Regions from separate parts of the Pseudomonas sp. P9_2 genome, predicted to be linked through region 2. Evidence: riboswitches for the same ligand, from Rfam matches in the RefSeq annotation. Region 2 holds a riboswitch; each other region holds the start of a gene.

Region 1 (9,631 bases), 290 kb from region 2:
CCGGCAAGCCTTGCACGCCTTTGAGGATCGCCAGTTGATGCTGGATATCAAGGTGATTGGTCGGCTCGTCCAGCAACAAAATCTGCGGCCGTTGCGCCAGGGCGCGGGCGATGTGTACGCGCTGGCGTTCGCCGCCAGAGAGGCTGCGCCAGGCGCGTTGGCTCAGGTGGGTAGCATCTACGTCGTGCAGGGCCTGGTGCACGATGGCATCGTCTTCACGCGACCACGGGCTCAACGCAGACAGCCACGGCGTGCGGCCCAGGGCCACGGCGTCGAACACGCGGATGGCGTCGTCGGTGTCGGCCTGTTGCTCCACCACCGCCAGCTGTTGCGCGATGGTGCGGCGCGACAACTCACCGAGCGGCTTGCCACCCAGGCGAACATCGCCGCTGGCCGGCACACGTAATCCAGCCAGCAATTTGAGCAGGGTGGATTTGCCTGAACCATTGGGCCCGACGATCCCGAGGGTTTCACCCAACTGCACGTCCAGGTCAATGTCGCGCAGCAACTGCGCCTCACGCACTTTGAAGCCCAGGCCGCTGCAACTGAGCACGCTCATCGCGCATTCCTCCGGCCAATCAGGATCAGCGCAAACACCGGCGCGCCCACCAATGCGGTCACCACACCTACCGGAATCACCTGGCCCTTGATCAGGGTGCGCGACAGCACGTCCGCAGCGATCAAAAACAGCGCGCCACCCAAGGCGCTGGCCGGCAACAAGCGCGAATGCCCGGTGCCAAGCAACAGGCGCACCGCATGGGGAATCACCAAGCCGACAAACCCGATGGAGCCGACGATGGACACCATCACCGCCGTCACCAGCGCAGCGCAGGCCACCAGCACAAATTGCACGCGGCGTACGGGGATGCCGAGGGAGGCCGCCGAGTCGCTGCCGAAGGTAAACGCATCCAGTGCGCGCCGGTGCCACAGGCACACCGCGAGCCCCACGACCGCCACCGGCACCGCCAACCACACCGACGGCCAGCGCACGCCGCTGAGGTTGCCCAGCAGCCAGAACATAATGCCGCGGGCCTGTTCGGAGCTGGCCGACTTGGTGATCAGGAACGCGGTCAAAGCATTGAACAACTGCGAGCCGGCGATGCCTGCGAGGATGATCTGCCCGGTACCGCTGGACGAACCGCTGGCCCGCGCCAGCAGCGTCACCAGCGCAAACGCCGCCATCGCCCCCACAAACGCGCCGGCCGATAACGACACCAGGCCACCGCCCACGCCAATCAAGGCAACGAGTACCGCGCCGGTTGACGCGCCGGCGCTGATGCCCAGCAGGTACGGATCGGCCAGCGGGTTACGCAGCAGCGATTGCAGGATCACGCCGCACGTTGCCAACCCTGCGCCGCAGGCTGCGGCCACCAGGGCCCGGGTGAGCCGATAGTTCCACACCACGCCTTCGTCGATGGGGTCCAGCACGAAGCCCGCGCCCCAGAGTTTATTGGCGAGCACCTGCAGCACCACCTGCGGTTCGATGGCGGTTTCACCGATGGCGACGCCAGCGAGCAGGGCGAGCAGCAGCAACGCCAGGGCGAGTAGGCTGCGCATCATTGGCCCAGGTCGTAGCCGTCGATGGCGGCGGCCAGTTGTTCAAGGCCTTCGAAGGTGCGCAGGCTCGCCTGCAACGCCAGGGCGTCGAGGATGATGATACGGTTGTTCTTGACCGCGTCCATGTTGCGGGTCACGGGGTCGCTGCGCAGGAAGGCGAGTTTCTTTTCATGGTCGTCGGCCGGGTAGCGGCGGCGGTCCATGCGAGCGATCACCAGGAAGGTGGGGTTGGCCTTGGCGATGGTTTCCCAGCCCACGGCGGGCCACTCTTCATCGGACTGCACGACGTTACGCAGGCCTAGGGTTTGCAGCATGAATTGCGGCACGCCCTTATGGCCGGCTACGTAAGGGTCGCTGGCCATTTCGGCGCTGGAGAACCACACCAGTGCGCTGGCCTGCTTCAAGCCTTTGCCCTGCGCCGTAGCGACGGATTTGGCCAGGCGCGCCTTGAGTTCGTCGGCCAGTTGTTGGCCGCGATCCTGTACGTCGAATATCTGTGCCAGTTGCTGGAGGCTCTGGTAGATCGTCTCGATGCGAAAGGGCTCCAACCGGGTGCCATCGGCGCCCACCAGGTTGTCCTTGCCTTCGCAGTCGGACGGCAACAGGTAGGTGGGGATCTTCAGTTCATGAAACTGCTCACGGGTGCCGACCACGCCTTGGGGGCCCACCACCCATTCCAGCTCGGCGGCCACCAGTTGCGGGCGCTTGGCGAGTACGGCTTCGAAGCTTGGCTCGTTGTTGGCCAGGCGCTCGATGCGGTCGTCCTGGGCCTTGTACTGCGCCGCCACGTTGTTGAACCACAGCGAAGTGCCGACCACCTTGTCGCCCACGCCCAGGGCGTAGAGCATCTCGGTGGCAGCCTGGCCGATGGTCACGCTGCGGGCGGGGGCGTGCTGGAAGGTCAGGGTGCTGCCGCAGTTTTGCACGGTCAACGGGTACTGAGTGGGCGCGGCTTGCGCCAGGGCACACATACCCAAGCCTGCGATCAGGGCGGTAACGCGTGGCAGCATGAGGCGATCTCCTTGTGAACCGTAGGTGCAGCAGGGGAGGTACGGCTCGGAAATACGCCCATGGACGCTGCTGATGGGCAGGGCCAGGATGTCCTTCCCGGACACCCCGCCGGTTAGTGAATTAGCTGGGCCGGCAGGTCTCCTGACTGATGCGTCGTCGCCTTGCTCCCGCCTTCCCGGACGCGGTCCAGTGGCAGTGGGGAGCAGGCTCGGCATCTACAGTTGCGGGGGCAGTTTCGGTTCACGTCGCGTGCGGCGTTTCGAATTCCCTGTTAGTCCCATACGGGAACCGGCGGCGATATGGTAAGCGATCACACCCTGTAGGCGCGAATCAGAGTCGAATATCTTGCGGCCCGCGGATCAGCGCTTCGATCCGGGTGCCTGTGGCGCGCTCTTCGTTGCTGAACCCGTCGTAGTCGGCCAGGTTGGCGAAGCGGATGCCGGTCAGTTGTTCGATCGCAATCACACTGCGCTGGTAGGTGCGAAGCGGGCCGAATACCAGGTCGAGTTGGCCCAGCTCGCGGCTTTGGTCAATCATGTAGGCGCTGGCGGACGGTTTGCCATCGTCGCTGAGGTAGGCCACTACTTTCCAGAACGCCCTGGGGATTTTTACGCCACGGTAAAGTCGGTCGTCATCGGCGAACACTGGCCCGGTAAATACCGTGGCGCGGGCTTTCCAGCGCTGGGTGTTGTCGAGAATGTAGTCTTCGAGTTCCAGCCAGGTCTTCTGGTTGAAGCCGCTCATCTGGGGCGAGCAGTTGGTGAAGTGAAAGGTGTCGAAGTTGGCGGTGTTCGCCTCGTCGCCCCAGTTGGGGTCCTGGCGCCGTACCAGGTGGCCGCGGTCCAGGCCATTGCCGGCATAGAGGTCTTCACCTGCTTGGGCGTCCAGAGGCAGGCGGCCATCGTAGGCCCAGGCGTCGTTGCTGCGCGTGATGTCCACATGCTTGGCGCCGTCGATATTGACCCCCACGTAGAGCGCCAATCGCCGGGAGCGCGACATGGTGATGGAGAAATGCGTGTAGTCCAGACGCTTGGGTTGCACGTCGCTTGCCAGCGGCTCGCCAACCGTGGGCCATGGCACCACGAAGTCGCTGAGGAAATCGTCGGCATAGCCCGCGCGGTTTTTGAAGTCCTTGGCCGCTGTGACACGCGGCGTCGCGGTTCTGGCTTCCAGCAGGCTGGGGCTGGCTGCGACCAATGGGCGCAGGTCGGCGAGCCTTGGGCGGTGGGAAAGGTCGATTTTGGCTGTGCGGGCGGGCATGGGCATGTTCCTTATGGGCCTCGGATAAACACCACTGAAACACAAACTCATGACAATTTGGCCCAGGTGGCGAACACAGGGCTATCCTGAAAACCGTTACCCGGACGTTCATCACACGCCAAAAAGGAGCCAGCTCATGTGTGTTCGCCAACCGCGCAACCCGATTTTCTGCCTGATCCCACCGTACATGCTCGACCAGATCGCCCGCCACGGGGATAAAGCCCAGCGGGAGGTCGCATTACGCACGCGCGCCAAGGACAGCACGTTCCGCTCGTTGCGTATGGTCGCGGTACCCGCCAAGGGCCCGGCCCGCATGGCGCTGGCCGTGGGCGCCGAGAAACAGCGCTCGATCTACAGCGCCGAAAACACCGACAGCCTGCCTGGCAAGCTGATTCGCGGCGAAGGGCAGCCCGCCAGTGGCGATGCCGCAGTAGACGAAGCCTATGACGGCCTGGGCGCCACCTTCGATTTTTTTGACCAGGTATTCGACCGCAACTCCATCGACGATGCGGGCATGGCGCTGGACGCCACGGTGCACTTCGGCCAGGACTACAACAACGCGTTCTGGAATTCGACCCAGATGGTGTTCGGCGATGGCGACCAGCAGTTGTTCAACCGCTTCACCGTGGCGCTCGACGTCATTGGCCATGAGTTGGCCCATGGCGTGACCGAGGATGAGGCCAAGCTGATGTACTTCAACCAGTCCGGCGCGCTGAACGAGTCGCTGTCGGATGTATTCGGTTCGTTGATCAAGCAGTACGCGCTGAAGCAAACGGCCGAGGACGCCGACTGGTTGATCGGCAAGGGGCTGTTTACCAAAAAGATCAAAGGCACCGCTCTGCGTTCGATGAAAGCCCCGGGCACCGCCTTTGATGACAAGCTGCTGGGCAAAGACCCGCAGCCGGGGCATATGGATGATTTTGTGCAAACCTACGAGGACAATGGTGGCGTGCATATCAATTCCGGCATTCCCAACCACGCGTTCTATCAGGTGGCCACCAAGATTGGCGGGTTCGCCTGGGAGCGTGCAGGGCGGATCTGGTATGACGCACTGCGCGATTCGCGGCTGCGGCCCAATTCCGGCTTTTTGCGTTTTGCGCGTATCACCCATGATATTGCCGGTCAGCTTTATGGCGTAAACAAGGATGAGCAGAAGGCGGTCAAGGCAGGCTGGAAAGCGGTGGGCATTAACGTTTGACGAAGCCGCCTGTGCGGCGAGGAACAGCCATGCGAATTTCAATCAAGGAAAGCGGCGGGGCGGCGTTTTTTCCAGGGTTGGCCAAACCGCGCAGCGTCGAACTGGACGCGTTGCCCGAGCAGGACCAGCAGGAGCTGCGGCAACTGATCGAAGACTCGGGTTTCTTTCGGTTGCCGCAAAGCACTCGCCCTGAACCAGGCAACCCCGGCCAGGTGCATTACACCCTGACAGTGACGGAGGGAGCGCGCGAGCACACGGTCTGTGTGCTCGCGCCGGTAAAACCCCAGGCCCTGGATGGTTTGGTGCAGTGCGTGCGACGACATATTAATTGTTGAGCGCCAAGGCTGGCAGGCTACTTACGATCCAGCCACACCGTCTGGGCATTGCAGAACTCGCGTACACCGAAGTGCGACAGCTCGCGGCCGAACCCGCTTTTTTTCACGCCGCCAAACGCCACCCGAGGGTCCGACACGCTGAACGCGTTGACGAAGACCCCGCCGGTTTCCAGCTGGTCGGCAATCGCTCGCGCCTTTGCCGCGTCGGCCGTGAAGATGCTGGCCGTCAGGCCGAACTCGCTGTCGTTGGCCAGGGCCACGGCGTGCTCGGCGTCGCGGGCGGTGATGATCGACGCCACGGGGCCGAACAGTTCCTGTTTGAACGACGTCATTTGGTCGGTGACGTCGGCCAGGACGGTCGGTTCGTAGTAATTGCTCGCGCCCGCGACTTTATGGCCACCCAACAGCAGCCTGGCGCCTTCTTCCAGGGTCGCCTGGACCTGGCCGTGCAGTTCGTCACGCAGATCAAAACGCGCCATGGGGCCGATATAGGTGGCGGTCGAGGTGGGTTCGCCCATCACCAGGGCGCGGCTGGCTTCCAGGAATTTGGCAGTGAAGGCTTCAACCACGCCCGCTTCGATGATCAAGCGCTTGGCGGCGGCGCAGACCTGGCCGCTGTTCTGGAAGCGGCCGATGACGGCAGCTTGTACGGCGGCGTCGAGGTCGGCGTCGTTGAGCACGATAAACGGGTCGGAGCCGCCCAGTTCCAGCACGCATTTTTTCAACGCGGCCCCGGCCTGTGAGCCGATGGCGATACCGGCGCGCACGCTGCCGGTGAGCGTCACGGCGGCGATGCGCGGGTCGGCGATGGCGGTGGACACGCCGTCCTGGGTCACGTTGATCACTTCAAACACGCCTTCGGCAAAACCGGCTTTGCGCAGCGCTTGCTGGATCAGGTAGGCGCTGCCCATTACGTTGGGCGCATGTTTGAGTACATAGGTGTTGCCGGCGAGCAGGGTCGGCACGGCGCCGCGCAGCACTTGCCACACCGGGAAGTTCCACGGCATCACCGCGAGAATCGGGCCCAGTGGGCGGTATTCGATCCGGGCGCTGCCGTTGTCCACCAAGGTAGGTTCCGGGGCGAGCATGGCCGGGCCGTGGGCGGCGTACCACTCGCTGAGCTGGGCGCATTTTTCAATCTCGGCGCGGGCCTGGGCGATAGGCTTGCCCATTTCCAGGGTGATCATCTGCGCCATGTCTTCAGCTTGCTCACGCAGGGCGGCAGCCAGGGCTAGCAGATAGTCGGCACGCTGGTTCACCGGGGTGTGGCGCCAGGTACGGAAGGCATCGGTCGCGCGGGTGAGGGCGGCATCCAGTTGTGCTGCGCTTTCATAGGGGTAGCTGGCAACGGTTTCACCGTTGGCGGGGTTGATCGACAAGGCGTGGGTCTGGTGGGAAATAGCGTTGTTCATGGCACCGTCCGGCTGAAAGAGTGAATGATGGCCAGCGTACGGGGCTGTATCTTTTCTGGAAACTGAATAATATTAAGCAATACGTTCATGAATGGAGAATGACTTGGATCTGGTGCAGCTGGAAATCTTCAAGGCCGTTGCCGAACAAGGCAGCATCAGCGCCGCCGCGCAGTTGATTCATCGGGTGCCGTCGAACCTCACCACGCGCATCAAGCAACTGGAGCAGGATTTGGGCGTGGAGTTATTCATCCGTGAGAAGAGTCGCTTGCGTTTGTCCCCCGCCGGGTGGAATTTCCTCGGCTATACGCGGCGCATTCTCGACCTGGTGCAAGAAGCCCGCGCCACGGTGGCGGGGGAGGAGCCCCAAGGTGCGTTTGCCCTGGGCTCGCTGGAGAGCACGGCGGCGGTGCGTATCCCGGCGTTACTAGCGGCGTATAACCAGCAATACACCAAGGTGGAGTTGGACCTGAGTACGGGCCCCTCGGGCACCATGATCGAAGGCGTACTGTCGGGCCGGCTGACGGCGGCCTTTGTCGATGGCCCGGTGCTGCACTCCACGCTGGAGGGTGTGGCGGTGTTTGAGGAGGAGATGGTGGTGATCGCGCCGCTGCATCACGCGCCGATCAGCCGGGGGCAGGATGTGAATGGCGAGAACATTTATACGTTTCGCTCGAACTGCTCGTACCGGCATCACTTTGAACGCTGGTTTTCACAGGATGGCGCGGTGCCGGGCAAGATCTTCGAGATCGAGTCGTACCATGGCATGTTGGCCTGTGTCAGCGCCGGGGCCGGGCTGGCGCTGATGCCGCGCAGTATGCTGGAGAGTATGCCGGGGTGTGCGGCGGTGAGCGTGTGGCCGCTGCCCGACACATTCCGTATCTTGAATACCTGGCTGATCTGGCGGCGGGGCACGGTATCGCAGAGTTTGAACAGCTTTGTAAAACTGCTGGAAGAACGCAATCTACCAGCACCGTAGATCAAATGTGGGAGCTGGCTTGCCTGCGATAGCGGCGGTTCAGTTAAAGATTCATTGAATGACACACCGCTATCGCAGGCAAGCCAGCTCCCACAGGTGTCTTACATCAGCCGCCAAATTGCAGGGTGCCCATCGCCAGTTTGGCCATGATCGCCGTTGCACCCAGTTGCACCAGCCATAAAGCCAACCCTCCAAGAAATACACCTAACGCCACTTGCAGCACCAAACTTTTCTGGCGCTTGGCTTGCGGTGCGCGTGGGGCGTAGTCGTGCAATTCGTCGCGGTCGGCGCGCAGGTCCAGGTCATCGTTTCTCATAGGGTTCTCGCAGCAAGGAGGCAGTCGGCGTTCAGTCTAGTGTGTTCGCCAATAAAAAGGGGGAAGCCAATGGCTTCCCCCTTCGTCTAACGCTTGCCGGCTTACAGCACCTCGACAATCGCCTTGGTCACCGCACCAATGTTCGACTGGTTCAGCGCCGCCACACAGATACGCCCGGTGTCCAGTGCATAGATGCCAAACTCGGTACGCAGGCGTGTGACTTGCTCAATTGTCAGGCCGGAGTAGGAGAACATCCCGCGCTGGCGACCGACGAAGCTGAAGTCGTGACCTGGCGCAGCCTTGGCCAGCTCGGCCACCATCTGCTCGCGCATACCGCGGATGCGCAGGCGCATTTCGGCCAACTCGGCTTCCCACTGAGCGCGCAGCTCAGGGTTGTTCAACACTGCGGCAACGATGGCTGCGCCGTGGGTGGGCGGGTTGGAGTAGTTGGTGCGGATCACACGCTTGACCTGGGACAGGATGCGCGCGCTTTCTTCCTTGGACTCGCTGACGATCGACAGCGCGCCTACTCGCTCGCCATACAGCGAGAACGACTTGGAGAACGAGCTGGACACAAAGAAGGTCAGGCCCGACTCAGCGAACAGGCGCACTGCGGCGGCGTCTTCGTCGATACCGTCGCCAAAGCCCTGGTAGGCCATGTCGAGGAACGGCACCAGGTTTTTCGCCTTGACCACCTCCAGCACGTCTTGCCAGTCGGCCGGACTCAGGTCGACGCCGGTCGGGTTGTGGCAGCAGGCGTGCAGCACCACGATGGACTGTGGCGGCAGGGCGTTGAGGTCTTCGAGCAGGCCGGCACGGTTCACGTCGTGGGTGGCCGCGTCGTAGTAACGGTAGGTCTGCACCGGGAAACCGGCTTTTTCGAACAGGGCCTGGTGGTTTTCCCAGCTCGGATCACTGATGGCGACGACGGCATTGGGCAGCAGTTGCTTGAGGAAGTCAGCGCCGATTTTCAGTGCGCCGGTACCGCCCACGGCTTGCGCGGTGATGACTCGGCCAGCGCTCAGCAGCGGGGACTCAGCGCCGAACAACAGCTTTTGCACCGCTTGGTCGTAGGCCACGATACCGTCGATCGGCAAGTAGCCACGGGCGGCGTGTTGCGCCACGCGAATGGCTTCCGCTTCGGCAACGGCACGCAAGAGTGGAATTTTCCCCTCCTCGTTGCAGTAAACGCCCACGCCAAGGTTGACCTTGGTGGTTCGTGTATCGGCGTTGAATGCTTCGTTGAGGCCCAGGATAGGATCGCGTGGTGCCATTTCGACAGCGGAGAACAGGCTCATTTTTGCGGCAGCTCTATGGGGGAAGGGAGGGACGTGTCGCGCTCCAGCCGAATGCACTAGAGCGGTGCACAAACGGGGAGCTAGTATAGAGGCCATCACCGCGCAGGGCGACAGCCGAAATGGCTTTTCGGCCAAGTTTTTCGGTTTATTTGCTGACCGTTAGTCTTATTGCAACCTTGAAGGGAAAGGACATGTAGGACGTCAGCCTTGAAACCCGTCACATTCGCCACCACTTCTACAGCTATCATGGTTTTTTCCTGCAACCTGC
Region 2 (9,631 bases):
GAAAGCACGCCGACCTTGCCGGAGCGGCGCAGACGCGGCAGCAACTGGATCGCGGCCTGGGAGCCCGGCACCGGCAACAACTGGGCGGCGCCGTAATACTCGCAGGCGGCCTTCTCCAGGCCATCATCGGTTTCCGGCAAGCGGGCCCAGGCACGCAGCGGGATCTCGGGAATCGGCCACGGCCAGGGCGCCAGGCCACTGGACAGATCAAGCCAATCCGCTTCGGCAATCCCGTATTCAATCGCGGCCTTTCGCAGCCGGCCACCGTGTTCAAGCATAGATTTGCGCCCCTACGCACAAGACCAGCAGCCACAACCATACGCCGCGCTGCACCAGTTGCCAGCCACGATCAATGGAGGCGGCATCGGCCGGCGGGCCTTCGCCCAACTGCGGGCGCTGATGCACCTCGCCGTGATAAATCGCTGCGCCACCGAGTTCGACGCCCAACGCACCGGCACCGGCAGCCATCACCGGACCGGCGTTAGGGCTGTCCCACGTCGGGCCCTGGGTGCGCCAGCATTTGAGGGCCAGGCGGGTTTTGCCCAATAGCGCGTAGGTCAAGGCCACCAGTCGCGCAGGAATGTAGTTGAGCACATCGTCGATCTTTGCAGCCGCCCAGCCAAAACGCTCAAAGCGCTCGTTGCGATAGCCCCACATGGCGTCGAGGGTGTTGCTCAGGCGATAAAGCACCACGCCTGGCACGCCTGCCACCACAAACCAGAACAACGCGGCGAATACCGCATCGCTGCCGTTCTCCAGCACCGACTCGGTTGCGGCGCGCGCAACTTCGGTGCGGTCCAGTTCGCTGGTCTGGCGGCTGACCAGGTAACTCACGCGTTTGCGTGCCTCATCCAGATCATCGCTGCGCAGGGCCTGGGCCACCGGCGTCACATGCTCGCCCAGGCTGCGCATGCCCAAGGCGCAGTACAACGCCAGGATTTCCAGGAGCCAGCCGATATAAGGCGCCCACGATAACGCGGTGGCCAGCAAGGTCAGAGGCACCACTGCGATAAACCACGCGGTCACGCCATGGCTGCGCCAGCCACGCCCACCGCTATTGAAACGCTGCTCGATGCGCCCGGCGAAGTTGCCGAACGCCACCAGCGGATGCCAGCGCCTGGGCTCACCCAGCAGCGCATCCAGCGCCACCGCAGCGACACACAGCAAGGCCACACTCATTGACTCACTCCCCACGTGTTTTCATACAGCATGTCACTCAGCGGCCGCGGCTCGGTCCAGCCTTCGAGCTGCAACATCGGTGCCGGGTAGAACTCAGCCACCGGCCCCAGGCACAGTACGGCCAGGGGTTTCGCGCCGGGTGGCAGACCCAGCAGTTCGGCCAACGCCTGGGGTTCGAACAGCGACACCCAGCCCATGCCCAGGCCTTCCACGCGCGCCGCCAGCCACAGGTTCTGGATTGCGCAAGATAGAGACGCCATGTCCATTTCCGGCAAGGTGCGGCGCCCGAAGATGTGGCGCTCGCGATCATCCATCAGTGCAGCCACCAGTACCTCGGCGCAGTCGTTGATGCCTTCGACCTTGAGCTTCATGAAGTCATCGGAGCGCTCGCCCAGGGCCTGCGCGGTGCGCACGCGCTCTTCTTCCACCAACTGCTGGATCTGGCTGCGCAACCGGCGGTCGCTGATACGGATAAAACGCCATGGCTGCATCAGACCTACACTGGGTGCCTGGTGCGCGGCCTGGAGCAAGCGGTGCAACAGTTCCGGAGCAACGCTGCCGGCGGTGAAGTGGCGCATGTCGCGGCGTTCGGCGATGGCGCGGTAAACGGCCTGGCGGTCGGCCTCGGGGAAGGCGTTGTCAGTCATGGCCTCATCGGGGGCAAGCCCCCTCCCACATTGGATTGGGTTTCAACTCGGTCAACTGTGGGAGCTGACTTGCCTGCGATAGCGGTCTCAAGGTCTGGCGCGAACAACGCGGCCACCGCGCCAGGATTCGACGGAAAATAAAAGTGCACGTAGGAAGCGGTCAGCCGCCCTTGTCGGTAAACCGCTTCAGCCCCGCGCCCGCCGTTAGGGCTCAGGCCACGGGCGATCGGCGCCAATGCGGTGCTGGTCAAGGAGTGGTGGTAGGTGTGCCCGCGCAACGTGCCTTCCGGCAATTCGACACTTTGCAGGGCCAGGGCCGCGAGTTTCTTTTGCATCACCGCATCGCCTGGCAGCACGCCAACCAGTTCGGCTCTGTCGCCCTCTACATCCGTCAGCGAATCGAGCAGATAGAGCATGCCGCCACATTCGGCGAGCAGTGGCTTGCCGGCGGCGTGATGAGCACGGATGGCCTCCAGCATCGAGGTGTTTGCCGACAGCGCCTGGTGGTGCAGTTCCGGATATCCGCCTGGCAGGTAAAGGCTGTCTGCCTGCGGCAGTTGGCGATCATGAATAGGTGAGAAGAATGTCAGCTCTGCGCCCATGGCCCGCAGCAAATCCAGGCTGGCGCCATAGGTAAAGGCAAAGGCTTCGTCACGGGCGACGGCGATACGCACACCGGCAAGTAACGGTTCAGCCTTGATCACTTCGGGCGCGGCAAAGGTCACGGGCGGCGGCAGGGCCACTTCGCAGCTACTGCCCAATGCCTGGGCAGCAGCATCCAGGCGTACATCGAGGTCATTGAGTTCGCTGGCTTGCACCAGGCCCAGGTGGCGGCTCGGCAGTTCGATACCGGTCTCGCGGGATAACGCGCCGTACCAACGCAAGCCCTCGGTGAGGCTGCCTTCGAGCAACTGGGCATGGCGCAAGGTGCCGACACGGTTGGCCAGCACGCCGGCGAACGGCAGGTCGGGCTGATAGCGCGCCAGGCCCAGGGCCAGGGCACCAAAGGTCTGGGCCATGGCAGTCCCGTCGATCACCCCCAGCACTGGCACGCCGAAGTGCCGCGCCAGGTCGGCGCTGGAGGGGGTGCCGTCGAACAGCCCCATCACGCCTTCGATCAGGATCAAGTCGGCCTCCCCGGCCGCTTCCCACAGCAGACGACGACTTTCCTGCTCGCCCACCATCCACATGTCCAATTGATACACCGGCGCACCGCTGGCACGCTCGTGGATCATCGGGTCGAGAAAGTCCGGCCCGCATTTGAACACGCGCACCTTGCGCCCCAGGTTGCGATGCAAACGGGCCAGCGCAGCGGTGACCGTGGTTTTGCCTTGGCCGGACGCCGGAGCGGCGATCAAGACGGCTGGGCATTGGCGGGGCTGATTCAAAGTTCAACGCCCTTCTGTGCCTTGATACCGGCCTGGAACGCGTGCTTGAGCATGCCCATTTCGGTGACGGTGTCGCCCATTTCGATCAATTCAGGCTTGGCACCACGGCCAGTGACCACCACATGCTGCATCGGCGGGCGGGCTTGCAGGTCGCTTAGCACCTGGTCCAGGTCGAGGTAGCCGTGCTTGAGAGCGATGTTCAGTTCATCCAGCACCACCAGGCCAATGGAAGGGTCATTGAGCATTGCCCGCGACACCGCCCAGGCTGCTTCGGCGGCGGCGATATCGCGTTGACGATCCTGGGTTTCCCAGGTGAAGCCTTCGCCCATGACGTGGAAGCGAACTTGCTCGGGGAAGCGCCGGAAGAACAGCTCTTCGCCTGTGCTGTTGCGGCCCTTGATGAACTGCACCACACCGCACTGCATGCCGTGGCCCATGGCGCGGGCCAACATGCCGAAGGCCGAACTGCTCTTGCCTTTGCCGTTGCCGGTCAATACCAGCAACAAGCCGCACTCATTCGGCGAATTGGCGATGCGCTCGTCGATCACGGCTTTTTTGCGCAACATGCGCGCCAGGTGGCGTTCGTCGCGGTCGGGGGAATCGGTCATGGCAGCTCTCCGTTGGGGCTGGACAAAAACGGCGGGCAGGAAAAAGAAAAAACAGACAGCCAAGCATCGCCCACCGTGATGCTGTTGAATGTTCAAGGCCGGTCTCCGGACTCATGAGTGGCGCGTCTTGTCGAAGCAGCCGAGGGCGCGCCTTCCCATATCGCGGGCGATACAGTGGCAAACAGCACCGTCTTGACTCATTTACCGTTGCGGGGGCAGCGCCGGAATCGCGGCAGCACTGTGTACAAGTGCGCTCGCTCACCGGCTTCCCTGTTTCACCCTGTCGACGCGCACGCCACAGAGCACCTGGAACAAGCCGCGAAGGTTAGTGGGTTGGGGGTGGAGCGTCAATTAAAGCTGGCCTTGTACTTGAACCATCCGTACAGCGTGCTTCTCTACCCTTACAGGTATCAAGGAGAAAACCATGCCTAAAACCCGACTGGCCTTACTGATCATGCTCACCGGCAGCCTCGCCGCCTGCGGCGAAAGCTCCACCTTGCAAGTCTCCGATGGCACCGGGCCCTCGCCCAAACTGCCGGAGCCGAACAAGACGCTGATTCCCACCGTCAACATCGCCCCGGCGATCGGTTGGCCTGAAGGCGCCAAGCCAACGGCTGCCGCCGGCACCCAAGTGGCCGCATTCGCCGAGGGCCTGGAGCATCCACGCTGGCTCTACGTACTGCCCAACGGCGACGTGTTGGTGGCCGAGACCAATGCGCCACCCAAGCCAGACGACACCAAAGGCGTGCGGGGTTGGGTGATGGAAAAAGTCATGGGCCGCGCCGGTGCCGGTGTGCCGAGCCCGAACCGCATTACGTTGTTGCGCGATGCCGATCATGACGGCGTGGCCGAAACGCGTACGGTATTTCTGCAAAATCTGAATTCGCCGTTTGGCATGACACTGGTGGGCAACGACCTGTACGTGGCGGACTCGGACAAGTTGCTGCGTTTTCCTTATCAGCCAGGTGAAACCGCAATCACATCCCCAGGCACAACAGTCGTGGAGTTGCCAGGTGGCCCCTTGAACCACCACTGGACGAAAAATGTGGTGGCCAGCAAGGATGGCAGCAAGTTGTATGTGAGCGTCGGCTCCAACAGCAACGTCGGTGAAAATGGCCTGGACGCCGAACAAGGCCGCGCGGCCATCTGGGAAGTTGATCGCGCCACCGGCCAACACCGCATTTTCGCCTCCGGCCTGCGCAACCCCAACGGCATGGCCTGGGAGCCACAGAGCGGCAAACTGTGGACTGCGGTGAACGAGCGCGATGAAATCGGCAGCGACCTGGTGCCGGACTACATCACCTCAGTCAAGGATGGCGGCTTCTATGGCTGGCCCTTCAGCTATTACGGCCAGCATGTGGATGTGCGCGTCACGCCGCAAAACCTGGATTTGGTTGCCAAAGCCATCACGCCAGACTACGCGGTAGGCCCGCACACCGCTTCACTGGGGCTGACCTTCGCCGAGGGCAGCAAGTTGCCTGCGCAATTCAGCAACGGCGCGTTTATCGGCCAGCATGGTTCGTGGAATCGCAAGCCGCACAGTGGTTACAAGGTGATTTTTGTGCCGTTTGAAGGAGGCCAGCCGAAAGGACAGCCGGTGGATGTGCTGACGGGGTTTCTCAACAGCGACGAGAAAGCCATGGGCCGGCCGGTGGGCGTGGTGATCGACCAGCAAGGGGATTTGCTGGTGGCTGATGATGTGGGCAATAAGGTGTGGCAGGTGTCGGCAGCCAAATAACTCACCTCAAACACACCACAAAATAATGTGGGAGCAAGCCCCCTCCCACATTTGGATCTATGTACGACTCAAGGGTTGCGTGCCAGATTCCCCGGTAAAACCCGTTTCGCACTCAGGTAGGCATTCTGCCAATACGCTTTGGATAGCGTGTCGAGCTTAACCGTACCGCCGGTTTGCGGCGCATGCACAAAGCGCCCTTCCCCGACATAGATTCCCGCATGGCTGACCCGTGAACCACCGCCTGTGGCGAAGAACAGCAAGTCACCGGTTTGCAGGTTCTGCTCGCTGACGTCCTGGCCACGCATCACGATCAGTTCGCGGGTGGTGCGCGGCAGGGAAATGCCGGCGGCGTCGCGGAACACAAAGCCGATCAGGCCACTGCAATCAAACCCCGAATCCGGTGTGTTGCCGCCCCAGCGATAAGGCGTGCCGACCAGGCCCAACGCACGGAAGAGCACGTCTTCGGCAGCCGGCGAAAAATTCTGGGTGGCGTAGTTGAATACCGGCTTGGGCTTGACCGCTACAGGCGCGGGCGGCGGTGGGCGGCTGGCGCAGGCGCTGAGCAGCGCGGCGCAAACAATGAGCATCAGGCGGGCCGAGGTCGACATGTGCAGAACAATCCTGGTCTGGATGCGGCTTTCGCTGCCGAACGTTGAAAACCAGAACGCGCAAGCAAAGCTCGCGCGAACGGATAACAACAATGTCCAGGGATTCTAGCGCTTACACGTCAAACTTCAAGTATCACTTTAACTTTACTTACTAGCGGTAACCGTAGTCGGGGCCATGGCGAGTGCGCGCTTGGCTTCGATGAAGGTTTTGCTCCAGTAGCTGTCGCCCAGGTTATCGACCCGAACACCACCGCTGCGGCGGCTGCTGGAGTGGATAAACTGATTATCGCCCAGGTAGATACCGGCGTGGCTGACACGACCACGGCCACTGGTACTAAAGAAAAGCAGATCGCCCGGCTTGAGGTTGTTGCGTGCGACCAACGGTGCATCCACGTTGATCATTTCGCGGGTGGAGCGAGGCAGGTTCATGCCAGCTTCTTCACGAAACAGATAACCGATGAAACCGCTGCAATCGAAACCGGCTTCAGAGGTGCCGCCAAAACGGTAACGAGTACCGATCAGGGACTTGCCGCGTTCAAGAATGCTGTCGGCCAGAAGGGGCAGCTGGTAAGGCTTGCTGTCTGAAAACTCGGCGAGTTCTTTTTCGGTTGCCATCTCTTCTTCATAAACAGAAGCAGACTGTGCAGCAACGAACTTGGCCTGATTTTGAACCTGTGGTTTGGGCTGTTCTGCCACCTGTTGAGGGTGGGAGGCGCAACCAAACAATAGGGTAACGAGTGCGAGAGGCACGAGGGGTGCGAAGCGATTTAGCATGGGCACGACCGTGGCTGATGTGTAAAGAAGCCGAGACTATGCCCTCTATCACATCGATTTGCAAATTCAATCGTGATCTATGTGACTTATTGTTTGGACTATGCCATCTAAGCCGTAATTCCATTTATCACTGCACTTGCGTGGCCCGCTGGGCTCAAACGCAGGTTTTCTGGCGCCCGTAAATTGCCGATTGCTGGCAAATCAACGCCTTACCAACCCAGTGTTTCTTTGAGGAAAGGAATCGTCAATTTTCTTTGCGCCTGCAAGGAGGCCTGGTCAAGCTGCTCAAGCAAATCGAACAGCGCGCTCATGCTGCGGGTGCCACGAGTCAGGATAAAGTGCCCGACTTCGTCGGTCAGGTGCAGGCCACGTCGGGAAGCACGCAGCTGCAGGGCACGCAACTTGTCCTCATCGGACAACGGGCGCATCTGGAAGATCAGCGCCAGGGTCAGGCGCGACTTGAGGTCGGCCAGCTTCACCGGCAGCTCACGAGGCGATGTGGAAGCGGCGATCAGCAAACGACGACCGCTGTCGCGCAGGCGGTTGAACAGGTGAAACAGCGCTTCTTCCCAATCCGCCTTGCCGGCCACCGCCTGCAAGTCGTCCAGGCACACCAGTTCGTATTGCTCAAGGTTGTCGAAGATGCCGACACCGCGGTCCATCAACTCGGCCAGGGGCAAATACACTGCCGGCTCGCCCATCTGTTCGAAACGCAGGCACGCGGCCTGCAACAGGTGGGTACGCCCCACGCCATGCTTGCCCCACAGATAGATCAGGCTTTCAGTCCACCCGGCGTCGGCTTCGCAAAGCCGCTCCACATAGCCGAGTGCAGCGGCATTGGCGCCTGGGTAGTAATTGATAAAGGTAGCGTCATCACGCAGACGCACACCTAGGGGCAGCTGAATCGGTTTCATGCTGACTGAACGGCTCCCATCGAACCGTTAGTGGCCTCTGTGTAAAGTTTGCAAAGTTTATACCCGTGACGCCGGGTGCACAATGCAGCAGACCACAAGCAAAATCAAAGGTTTGCGTTAACCTGGCGGTTTTACGCGGATTGTTTGACGCCCCCTGCCCCACAAACAACAAACCCGGCCTTGGCCGGGTTTGTGACATTGCGATTACAACTCGGGCTCATCAACGCCCGTATACACGTCCGAATCCTTGTACAAGTCGTGAACATGACGCACCAGCACCATGATCACCGCCGCCACCGGCAGCGCCAGCAGAATGCCGGTAAACCCGAACAACTCGCCACCCGCCAGGATCGCAAAGATCACCGCCACCGGGTGCAGGCCAATCCGATCGCCTACCAGCAACGGCGTCAGCACCATGCCTTCCAATGCCTGGCCGACCATGAACACCGCGACAATCCCCAGCATTGGGTAGAGGTCGCCGCCAAACTGGAACAGACCGGCCACCAGCGCCGCACCGATACCAATCACAAAGCCCATATACGGCACGATGGCTGCCAGGCCTGCGATCAAGCCGATCAACAGCCCCAGCTCCAGGCCGATGGCCATCAAGCCAGCTGCGTAGATCACCCCCAGCGCCAGCATCACCAGCAACTGACCGCGAACGAATGCCCCCAGTACTTCATGGCATTCTGCAGCAAGGGAGACGATGCGTTCTTCACGGTCACGGGGCAGCAGGCTGCGGATCTTGGCCATCATGATGTCCCAATCACGCAGCAGGTAAAACGCCACCACCGGGATCAGCACCAGGTTGGTCAACCAGCCGATCAGTGCCAGGCTCGAAGCGGTTGCCTGGCTGAGCACCACCGTAACGATATCGGTGGTCTTGTCCATATGCTCGCTGATGGCCGCCTTGACCTTGTCGAACTTCCAGAACCCATCCGCCAACCCGAACTTGGACTGAGCCCACGGCATTGCCGTGTGCTGCAACCAGTCGAGCATCTGCGGCGCCAGCTCGTAGAGGCGAAACAGCTGCTTGGCCAGCATCGGCACCAGTATCAACACCAGCGCGGTGATAATCAGCGTGAACAGTGCGAACACCGTGACCACGCCCAAAGTACGCGACATACCGGCTTTTTCCAGGCGATCCACCACGGGATCGAACAGATAGGCGAGCAACAGCGCCACCAGAAACGGCGTCAGGATCGAATGCAGCAAGAACACAAAACCGCACAGCAGGACTATCCCGCCAAGCCACACCCAACGACGCGTATCCGCCATAAACCACTCCATCTATTATCGACGCCCTTCTTCTATATAGAAGAAGGAACACTATTTACCAACGAAAACGCAGTTGCGCCTGAGGCTCAGGTACAGCAGCCGGTTGCGTGCCATCGACCACAGGTTGCTGGGCCGGGACTTCACCTGCGGGAACTTCCTGCAACTTGGCCAGGCTCAATTGGGTACGCAACTGCTCAGCACTACCGTTGACGCGATACACAATGCGATTGCCATCCACCAACTGCGGCTGACCGCCAAAGGGTTCCAGCAACCGGCCCAGGGCGGCGTATCGCTCCAGGTTCATGCCTTGCACTTCAAGCAGCTGCTCGCTGCTCACGCCGGGCTTGACCGCAAAGCGCGGCGCCAGCTTTTGGCTGACCTCCAGCAATACAGCATCTGCCAGTGCGGCAGTATCAGCGCCTTGGACGGTACCTTGCTCAGACTTATCGCCCAGCCACAGACGCCATTTGGCCTGCCACTGATTACCTTCCTGGCGC
Region 3 (9,631 bases), 1.0 Mb from region 2:
ACCCCTTGCCTGTCGAAGCCTTGCGATCAAGTGTCAAACATCGCCGACTGTGTAACTTGACCAGATTAATTAGTTGGGTCTATAACGCAGCAAAACGGTATGGTGCTGCCCCATGAAAGTGGGCTTTGTTAGCATGTGATTGATGTTTGCAATATCGAATCTTCCATCTTCTGCGCCGGGCCTGCCATTGTCACCAATACCGATATCTAGCTCACGAAGTGCCCGAGGGTTTTGCAGGAGTATCTTGGCATACAAGGTTGCCTCGGCGGAAAAAGTTCTGGTGCTTGGCACCTGACCTGCCGCTTCTTTCAATTCGTTAACGTTTACAAAACGGTCATTTTCGCCTGCGGCGTACTCACGAAAGTGCTGCTTTATCTTATTCATCACAGCGTCCTGTTGGTAATGGACTACCTTAGGGCGGGCGCTGGTGGGCTGTTCCACAAGGCTGCTCAAAAGCGGCTCTGATCGTTTGAATCGCGGCAGATTACTATGATTGTTCAGTGCGGCCGGAGGGCTGGCCAGGGAACTCTGCGGCGCACGCTCAACAGCGTCAGTACTGACTCGCGGTTTGTTATTGATTGCACCTGTATCGTTAAAAAGAGCGAAGGGAGTGGGCGCGTTAGAAGTCGATATCAGCATGATTCATTCCTGAAGCCAATGGATTAAAATTCGCCACATTTCAAAAACACTTCGCTAATTGCGAAATGGCAGGAGTGTCTGTATGAAATGAGCACTGCTGCGTGGTGTCGTTCTGCGCGACCGTTCCGTATTGAATATGACATCATATTGCAGGCGCTTTTGCGGGATCGGCGCAAGCCTTACAAAGACTGAGTTGGTTAAGGCACAGGCTGGGTATGTTTATGCTTTAGGCGGCGCGACATTGACCCGCTCCGTTGCACTGCGTAGCCTTGCACCCTCGAGGTTCTTCGGCTCAGGCCGAAGCTAAGAAGGGAACGCGGTTCAAGCCGCGGCTGCCCCCGCAACTGTGAAGGGTTCAGTTGATTGCCACGCCACTGCCGAGACGGCGGGAAGGCGCAGTCAGCGTTGGTCACAAGACCTGCACGCCCCAAGCCAGGAGACCTGCCTCGTCACTGATTTTCCAATTCAACCGGGCGGGGTGATCCGGTGACGAAATCCGCTGCTGCGCGTGCCGCAGGGCCTGTCGTCCCGTATGCCCGCCCCAAAGGGCATCCGATGAAAACACTGGCCAAACTCCCCGTCACCATCGTTACCGGCTTCCTCGGCTCGGGCAAGACCACGTTGCTGCGCCACATGCTCGATAACGCCCAGGGCCGTCGCATAGCCGTGATCGTCAACGAGTTTGGCGAGCTGGGCATTGACGGCGAAATCCTCAAGCAATGCTCCATCGGGTGTACCGAAGAAGAAGCCAACGGCCGCGTGTACGAACTGGCCAACGGCTGCCTGTGCTGCACGGTTCAGGAAGAGTTCTTCCCAGTAATGCGTGAGCTGGTGGCCCGTCGTGGCGACCTTGACCATATTCTCATCGAAACCTCTGGCCTGGCTTTGCCCAAACCCCTGGTGCAAGCCTTCCAGTGGCCGGAAATCCGTAGCGCCTGCACGGTTGACGCGGTAATCACCGTGGTCGACAGCCCGGCCGTGGCCGCCGGCACTTTCGCTGCGTTCCCGGATCAAGTCGACGCCCAGCGCAAACTGGACCCGAACCTGGACCACGAGTCGCCGTTGCACGAGCTGTTCGCCGACCAACTGGCCAGCGCCGACCTGGTGATCCTCAACAAAGCCGACCTGATCAGCACCGAAGACCTGGCCCGCGTGCGCCGGGAAGTGGCCGAAGAGCTGCCGCCGGCGGTCAAGATCATCGAAGCCAGCAGCGGTCGCCTGCCATTGGACGTGCTGATCGGCCTGGGTGCCGGCTCCGAAGAGCATATCGACGCTCGCCACAGTCATCACGATCATCACCATGAAGGCGAAGACGACCACGATCACGATGCTTTCGACTCCATCTCCATCGACTTGCCTCAAGCCGACGAAGCACTGTTGCTGGACGCACTGACCCAATTGGTGGTGCAACACGGCATTTTGCGCGTCAAAGGCTTTGCTGCTATCCCGAACAAGCCGATGCGCCTGCTGATCCAGGGCGTGGGCACGCGCTTTGACAAGCACTTCGACCGTGCCTGGGGGGCCGATGAAGCGCGTATCACGCGCCTGGTGCTGATCGGTCAGGAGCTGGACGCCGCTGGCCTTGAAGCGCAATTGCGCGCTGCCCTCAGCGTTTAACCATGCACCTGCTCAGGACCCAACCCGGTGGTTTCGTCGCGGACGACAATATTGCCGACCTTGGGCAAACCCCCGCCGAGCTGGTGATCCTGTGCAGCGGTGACTCCAGCCTGGCGCTGCTGGCCGAAGCCGCCCAGCAGTTGCCCGAGGATTACCCCAGCCTGCGCCTGGCCAACCCGATGCAGGTGCAGAACCACGCCTCGGTCGACCTGTACGTCGATGAGGTGTTGCGTCACGCCAAGGTCATCCTGATTTCCTTGCATGGCGGCATTGGTTATTGGCGCTACGGCATCGAGCGTCTGGTAGAGCTGGCCGAGCGTGGCGTCACGTTGATCCTGGTGCCGGGGGATGATCGTCCAGACCCGGAACTCAGCGGCCTGAGCACCGTCGCTGCTGCACAGCGCGAGCGTCTGTGGCACTTTTTGCGCCAGGGTGGCCTGGGCAATGCGTTGGACTTTTATCACTGCCTGGCCAGCGCCCATCTGGGCCGCGACTATGCCTGGGCCGAGCCACAAACCTTGCCGCGTACGGCGATCTATCACCCGCACAAAGCCAATGCCCGCCTCAATGACTGGCAGGCGGATTGGCGCGCCGACTTCCCCGTGGCCGCGGTGTTGTTCTACCGCTCCCACTTGCAGGCGGCCAATACCGGATTTATCGATGTGTTCTGCCAGCGCTTGCAGGCAGCGGGCCTGAACCCGTTGCCCATCGCAGTGGCCAGTTTGAAAGAGCCCGGTTGCCTCACGGTGGTCGAGGACCTGTTGGACGACGTGCAAGTCGCGGTGATCCTCAACACCACAGGCTTTGCCCAATCCAGCCCCGAAGCGCCGCATCTGCGACCGTTTCGGCGCAACGTCCCGGTGATCCAGGCGATCTGCGCCCAGGATAACCAGCCCGGCTGGGAAGCCAGCGAGCAGGGGCTCGGCCCTCGCGATCTGGCCATGCATATTGCCTTGCCCGAGCTGGATGGGCGCATCATCAGCCGGCCGATCAGCTTCAAGGACCTGGCCTGGCGCAGCGAGCGCAGCCAGTCTGACGTGGTGTGCTACCGCGCAGCGCCCGAGCGCATGGATTTTGTCGCTGAACTGGCGCGGCGTTGGGTTGACTTGGCCCGGGTGCCGAATGCCGACAAACGCATCGCCTTGATCCTCGCCAACTACCCGACCCGTGACGGTCGCATCGGTAACGGTGTGGGCCTGGACACGCCAGCAGCGGCGCTGAATATCCTGCGGGCCTTGCAGGTTGAAGGCTATCCGGTGGCGCCGGCGCTTGCGGACAGCGGCACCGCACTGATCCACGAGCTGCTCGGCGGTGTCACTAACGACCTCGACAGCCTTGACCAGCGCCCGTGCCATCAAAGCCTGGGCCTGGCCGAGTACCAGGCGTTGTTCGATCGACTGCCCGAGTCCAATCGCCAGGCCGTGCTGGAACGTTGGGGCGCTCCACAAAACGATCCGATGTTCCGCGACGGCCGCATGATGATCGCCGGCCTGCGCCTGGGCCTGACCTTCGTCGGCATCCAGCCGGCCCGGGGTTACCAGGTGGACGCGAGCGCCGTGTACCACGACCCGGACCTGGTGCCGCCCCATGGGTACCTGGCGTTCTATTTCTGGCTGCGTCACACCTACGGCGCACACGGCGTGATTCATGTGGGCAAGCACGGTAACCTGGAGTGGTTGCCGGGCAAGGGCGTGGGTCTGTCGGAAAACTGCTGGCCGGATGCATTGCTGGGGCCGCTGCCCAATATCTACCCGTTTATCGTCAACGACCCGGGCGAGGGCGCCCAGGCCAAGCGGCGCACCCAGGCGGTGATCATCGACCACTTGATGCCGCCGTTGACCCGCGCCGAAACCTACGGCCCGTTGCGTAACCTTGAGTTGTTGGCCGACGAGTATTACGAGGCGCAATTGCTCGACCCGCGCCGCGCGCTTGAGCTGCAAAAAGACATTCTCAAACTGGTGCGCGAAACCCGCATCGACCAGGAGCTGGAGCTGGACAGCGAGACTGACGCCGACATCTGGTTGCCGCGCCTGGACACCTACCTGTGTGATTTGAAGGAGTCGCAGATCCGCGACGGCCTGCATATCTTTGGCGAATCCCCCGAGGGCCGCCTGCGCATCGACACCTTGCTGGCGTTGCTGCGCATTCCCCGTGGCGATGGCCGTGGCCCGCAATCTAGCCTGCTGCGGGTGCTGGCCAAGGCCTTCGAGCTGGGCTTCGATCCGCTCGATTGCGCCTTGGCCGAGCCATGGACGGGGCGGCGCCCGTTGGTACTGCAAAAGATTGACGGGCAGTTGTGGCGCACCGCTGGCGATACCCGCGAACGCCTGGAGCTCTACGCGGCGCGCTTGATCGAGCAGGCGCTGGAAGGCCCTGTCGAGCAGTTGGAAGAGCCTGGCTGGGAGGACGTCAAGTCGGTCGTCGAAAGCCTGCGCATTGTGGTGGCGCCGCGCCTGGACGCCTGCGGCCCGGCGGAAATGCGCGGCCTGCTCGATGCCTTGAGCGGGCGCTTCGTTCCGGCAGGGCCCAGCGGTGCGCCCAGTCGCGGGCGCCTGGATGTGCTGCCGACCGGGCGTAACTTCTTTACCGTGGACGTACGCAACCTGCCAACCACCACGGCCTGGCGCATCGGTTTCCAATCGGCCAACCTGATTCTCGAACGTCACCTGCAAGACCATGGCGACCACTTGCGTCAGTTGGGCTTGTCGGTTTGGGGCACAGCCACCATGCGCACCGGCGGTGATGATATCGCCCAGGCCATGGCGCTGATGGGCGTGCGCCCGGTATGGGCCACCGGCAGCCAGCGGGTCGACGATTTTGAAATCCTGCCGATCAGCCTGCTGGATCGCCCGCGTGTCGACGTGACCCTGCGCGTATCCGGCTTCTTCCGCGATGCCTTCGCCAACCTGATCCGCCTGTTCGACGCAGCGGTGCAGGCGGTGGCGGCCCTGGATGAACCGGACGACATGAACCCGCTGGCCGCCAAGGTGCGCAGCGAGCGCCAGGCGCTGGTTGAGTCGGGCCTGGATGCAGAGGCTGCGGCCAAGCAGGCCGGCTGGCGCATCTTCGGCGCCAAACCGGGTGCCTATGGCGCGGGCGTGCAGGGCGCGGTTGACGGGCGCCTGTGGCAGAGCCGCGAGGACTTGGCCGAGGTCTACCTCAACTGGGGCGGCTATGCCTACGGGGGCTCCGATGAAGGCACCGCCGCCCGCGAGCAGTTTGCCCAGCGCCTGAGCCAAGTGCAGGCGGTGTTGCAGAACCAGGACAACCGCGAGCACGACTTGCTCGATTCCAATGATTACTACCAATTCCAGGGCGGTATGCTCGCCGCCGTGGAAACCCTGAGCGGTGACAAGGCCGCCAGTTATCATGGCGACCATAGCCAGCCGGACTTGCCCAGAATCCGCACCTTGAAGGAAGAGCTGAACCGGGTGATCCGCGCCCGCGCTGCCAACCCCAAGTGGATCGAAGGCGTGAAACGCCATGGCTACAAAGGCGCGTTTGAAATGGCCGCGACCGTGGACAACCTGTTCGCTTTCGACGCCACCACCGCGTTGATCGACGATCATCAATATGCACTGCTGGCCGATGCCTACCTGCTGGACCCTGACACCCGGGCGTTTGTGCAGCAGCACAACCCCGATGCCCTGCGCGACATGACCGAGCGTATGCTCGAAGCCCAGCAGCGGGGCATGTGGCAGGCGCCGGGGGCTTATCGCGAAGCACTGGAAAACCTCTTGCTGGATATAGAAGAAGACAGCTGATGACCGAGATTCCCCATTTTCCGCTGTCCGCCGTGGTCGGTGCTGACGACCTGAAACTGGCGCTGTGCCTGACCGCCATCGACCCCCGCATCGGCGGCGTGCTGATCGAAGGTCCGCGGGGCATGGCCAAGTCGACCCTGGCTCGTGGGCTGGCGGACCTCCTTGCCAGCGGCCAGTTCGTAACTTTGCCCCTGGGCGCGACCGAGGAACGCCTGGTCGGCACCTTGGACCTGGATGCCGCACTGGGTGAAGGTCGTGCACAATTTTCCCCCGGCGTGTTGGCCAAGGCTGACGGCGGCGTGCTGTATGTGGATGAAGTCAACTTGCTGGCCGACCATTTGGTGGACCTGCTGTTGGACGTGGCCGCCAGCGGCACCAACCTGATCGAGCGCGACGGTATTTCCCATCGGCATTCGGCGCGCTTTGTGCTGATCGGCACCATGAACCCGGAAGAGGGCGAGTTGCGCCCGCAGTTGCTCGACCGCTTTGGTTTCAATGTGGCGCTGAGCGGGCAGACCTTGCCCGCCGAACGTGGGCAGATCATTCGTCGTCGCCTGGATTTCGACAGTGATCCGGCGGCCTTCTGCGCGCAGTGGGCCGCGCCGCAAGCCGAGTTGCGCGAACGCTGCACGCAGGCGCGGGCGCGACTCGACAGCATCGACCTGGACGATCACGCGTTGGCACAGATTACCGAACGTTGCTTTGCCGCAGGCGTGGACGGTATGCGCGCCGACCTGGTCTGGCTGCGTGGCGCCCGGGCCCATGCGGCGTGGCGAGGCGCGTCAGCCATTGCCGAGCAAGACATTGAAGCGGTGGCCGAGTTTGCCTTGCGCCACCGTCGTCAGCAGCAAACGCCCCCGGCCGCACCGCCGAATCAAGGACAGTCATCAAAACCGTCTGAAAGCTCGCCCGGGCAGGGCCAATGGGGCGATATGCCTGCGCCGGCCTTGCCCACGGGCGCCCGCCGCGATGTGCCGGCCTGGCCAAAAAAGCCCTAGGCATTCGCCCCCGACCTGACGCGGGGGCGGATGCCCGGCCCCAGGCGGGGCGGCTGGACAACGGCAGGCAGGGCACGGCGCGCAGCGCACAGAACGGCAGGATCAATTGGCCGGGTACGTTGCTCGGTGGACGGCCACAATGCCGTGATGACCTGCTGTTCCACCTGCGTAGCCGTTCGGCGCCGGAACTGTGGTTGGTAATCGTCGATGCCTCGGCGTCCACCCGGCGCCATCGGGCGTTGACCGATGCCAAGGGTTTGTTGGCTCAGCTGTTCGACGACGCTTATCGGCAACGGGCGCGCATGGCGCTGTTGACGGCCAGCGGGGCATCGCCGAGGTGGCAGGTGCAAGGTTTGAAGGCGGCGAAGGGCTTGACGGGTTGGCTGGAGCAGTTAGGCGCCGGTGGCGGTACGCCGCTGCTCGCCGCCTTGAGCGAGGCCGGGCAGTGGCTCAAAGCGCGGCGCAAGCGTTACCCGGCGCAGCAACAGCGATTGCTGGTGATCACTGATGGTCGGCTCAAAGCCATTGATGGGTTGCCGCCGTTGGAGTGCCCGGGGTTACTGGTAGACATTGAGCGCGGGCCGATCCGGTTGGGGCGGGCTCAGGAGTTGGCGATGGGGTTGCAGTTGGATTATCAGCATATTGATGCGTTGTAGTGCCTGGGCAGTCGCCATCGGGAGCAAGCCCTCCCACATTTTTCAGTGCGCCGCAGCACTACCTGTGGGAGGGGCGGTGCGACGATTCGACTTGCTCCCGATGGCTGCCTTGAATACACCGAGGATCTATCAGCCTGCCCCCGGCACATTCGGCCAAAGATCCGCCACCAGAAACAGCCGCTCGGCTTCTTCCCAATCCTCACCGCTGTGCACCATTCGCACCAGTAACTGCGCCGGTGCCATCGGATCCAGGTCCTTCAGCCAGCTTTGCATCTGCGCTTCACTCCACACTTGATCCGCCGTGTAATGCGCAGGTGCCAACCAGGCGTGGCGGGGCAGGGGTTGCCAGTGGCCGGGCGGGCGGGTGCTGACAAAATCCGACCAGTCACGCTGATGCAACCAGCATCCACGCAGATGCTGCGGGTGGGCGCCGATTGGGGGTTGCGCCGTGCCAGGCCAGGGATAGAGCAGATAACCGCCCAGCCACAAATGCGCATCGAACACCTGGATATCCAGCGCCGCCAAGGCGTCGCGGCTCTCGGCCCGTGCAGAAATCGGCAGTTGATGTTCGGCCAGGTGCGCCAGCTTGCGGTCCAGCCGGTCATGGCAGCCCGGGCCGAGCCATTGCGCGGTGTCCTGGCCATTGCCGTCCTGTGGGCCAAGATAGAGTTTGATCGCCAGTTCCAGATGGTGCACGCCATCGCGGTCGCGCAACAGCATGTCCAGTTCGCCCAGGGTATGCCCGGCGCGGCGGATCGGCAGGTTGGCGGCCAGCAATTCCACACCCGGCGCGTGCTGCACGGCAAACTGCCAAAGGCGCTCGTAATAGAGGCCCAGGCGCCGTGTGCGCGAGAGGCTGAGCCACTGCTGCAGGGCGCTGCTGTCCTGATCAAGCGCACGCAGCCAATGCTCAAGCCGGTGTGGCGCCTGCACCCAGTCACTGCCGGCCAGCGGGTGGCGCTGCGGCCACGGCGTTTGCGCCAGCATGGGCGGGGCGAGGATCACCCACGCCAGGTCGCGCACCTCGGGGTGGCGCAATTGGCGAGGCAAGTTGTGCAAGTCAGGGAACACGGTCATGGTCCGAGCATAGCCTTTTCAGCCGGGTGAAGGTGCCTGAGAACCATTGTCATCAAGGCGCGGCGGCGACAAAGGATTTTGCCTGAGGCGGCCTTTCGCCCATAATCGTTCTTTTTTGCCGCACCCCAAATCCCGCAGGAGCCCCATGGAGCAATTTCGCAATATCGGCATTATCGGTCGCCTGGGCAGTACCCAGGTGTTGGACACCGTCCGCCGGCTGAAGAAGTTTCTGCTCGAGCGCCACCTGCATGTGATCCTCGAAGACACCATCGCCGAAATCCTCCCGGGCCACGGCCTGCAGACCTCGTCGCGCAAGATGCTCGGCGAGGTCTGCGACATGGTCATCGTGGTCGGCGGCGATGGCAGCCTGCTCGGTGCCGCCCGGGCGCTGGCGCGGCATAACGTGCCGGTGCTGGGGATCAACCGCGGCAGCCTGGGGTTTCTGACCGACATCCGCCCCGATGAGCTGGAAGTCGAAGTGGCCAAGGTGCTCGACGGCCATTACCTGGTGGAAAACCGCTTCCTGCTGCAAGCCGAAGTGCGCCGCCATGGCGAGGCGATCGGCCAGGGCGACGCCCTCAACGATGTGGTGCTGCACCCGGGCAAATCCACGCGGATGATCGAGTTCGAGCTGTATATCGACGGCCAGTTCGTGTGCAGCCAGAAGGCCGACGGCCTGATTGTCGCCACGCCTACCGGCTCCACCGCGTATGCGCTATCGGCCGGTGGCCCGATCATGCACCCCAAGCTTGATGCCATTGTGATCGTGCCGATGTACCCCCATATGTTGTCCAGTCGACCGATTGTGGTCGATGGCAACAGTGAGCTGAAAATCGTGGTGTCCAAAGACATGCAGATCTACCCGCAAGTCTCCTGCGAC

Evidence for each region. Region 2 has a riboswitch for cobalamin ahead of cobO (cob(I)yrinic acid a,c-diamide adenosyltransferase). Riboswitches for the same ligand answer to the same signal wherever they lie in the genome.
Region 1: another riboswitch for cobalamin. It lies ahead of QMK52_RS16550 (ABC transporter substrate-binding protein); the one in region 2 lies ahead of cobO (cob(I)yrinic acid a,c-diamide adenosyltransferase).
Region 3: another riboswitch for cobalamin. It lies ahead of cobW (cobalamin biosynthesis protein CobW); the one in region 2 lies ahead of cobO (cob(I)yrinic acid a,c-diamide adenosyltransferase).

What each region holds. Positions count from the first base shown of each region.
Region 1 is NZ_CP125376.1:3,697,636-3,707,266, forward strand. Features, by position in the region: gene QMK52_RS16540 (ABC transporter ATP-binding protein) at 1-559, opposite strand, end outside; gene QMK52_RS16545 (FecCD family ABC transporter permease) at 556-1,560, opposite strand; gene QMK52_RS16550 (ABC transporter substrate-binding protein) at 1,557-2,567, opposite strand; cobalamin riboswitch at 2,682-2,876, opposite strand; gene QMK52_RS16555 (DNA/RNA non-specific endonuclease) at 2,899-3,828, opposite strand; gene QMK52_RS16560 (M4 family metallopeptidase) at 3,965-5,026, shown strand; gene QMK52_RS16565 (protealysin inhibitor emfourin) at 5,056-5,361, shown strand; gene QMK52_RS16570 (aldehyde dehydrogenase family protein) at 5,379-6,773, opposite strand; gene ptrR (putrescine utilization regulator PtrR) at 6,877-7,749, shown strand; gene QMK52_RS16580 (hypothetical protein) at 7,856-8,065, opposite strand; gene QMK52_RS16585 (amino acid aminotransferase) at 8,167-9,363, opposite strand.
Region 2 is NZ_CP125376.1:3,411,908-3,421,538, reverse strand. Features, by position in the region: gene cobD (threonine-phosphate decarboxylase CobD) at 1-278, opposite strand, end outside; gene cbiB (adenosylcobinamide-phosphate synthase CbiB) at 271-1,179, opposite strand; gene bluB (5,6-dimethylbenzimidazole synthase) at 1,176-1,826, opposite strand; gene QMK52_RS15325 (cobyrinate a,c-diamide synthase) at 1,823-3,214, opposite strand; gene cobO (cob(I)yrinic acid a,c-diamide adenosyltransferase) at 3,211-3,822, opposite strand; cobalamin riboswitch at 3,901-4,147, opposite strand; gene QMK52_RS15315 (PQQ-dependent sugar dehydrogenase) at 4,247-5,560, shown strand; gene QMK52_RS15310 (C40 family peptidase) at 5,629-6,168, opposite strand; gene QMK52_RS15305 (C40 family peptidase) at 6,313-6,942, opposite strand; gene hda (DnaA regulatory inactivator Hda) at 7,152-7,856, opposite strand; gene QMK52_RS15295 (AI-2E family transporter) at 8,061-9,134, opposite strand; gene QMK52_RS15290 (DUF2066 domain-containing protein) at 9,190-9,631, opposite strand, start outside.
Region 3 is NZ_CP125376.1:4,453,742-4,463,372, forward strand. Features, by position in the region: gene QMK52_RS19890 (hypothetical protein) at 70-639, opposite strand; cobalamin riboswitch at 903-1,103, shown strand; gene cobW (cobalamin biosynthesis protein CobW) at 1,195-2,256, shown strand; gene cobN (cobaltochelatase subunit CobN) at 2,259-6,020, shown strand; gene QMK52_RS19905 (ATP-binding protein) at 6,020-7,018, shown strand; gene QMK52_RS19910 (vWA domain-containing protein) at 7,072-7,674, shown strand; gene QMK52_RS19915 (DUF1853 family protein) at 7,804-8,751, opposite strand; gene QMK52_RS19920 (NAD(+) kinase) at 8,897-9,631, shown strand, end outside.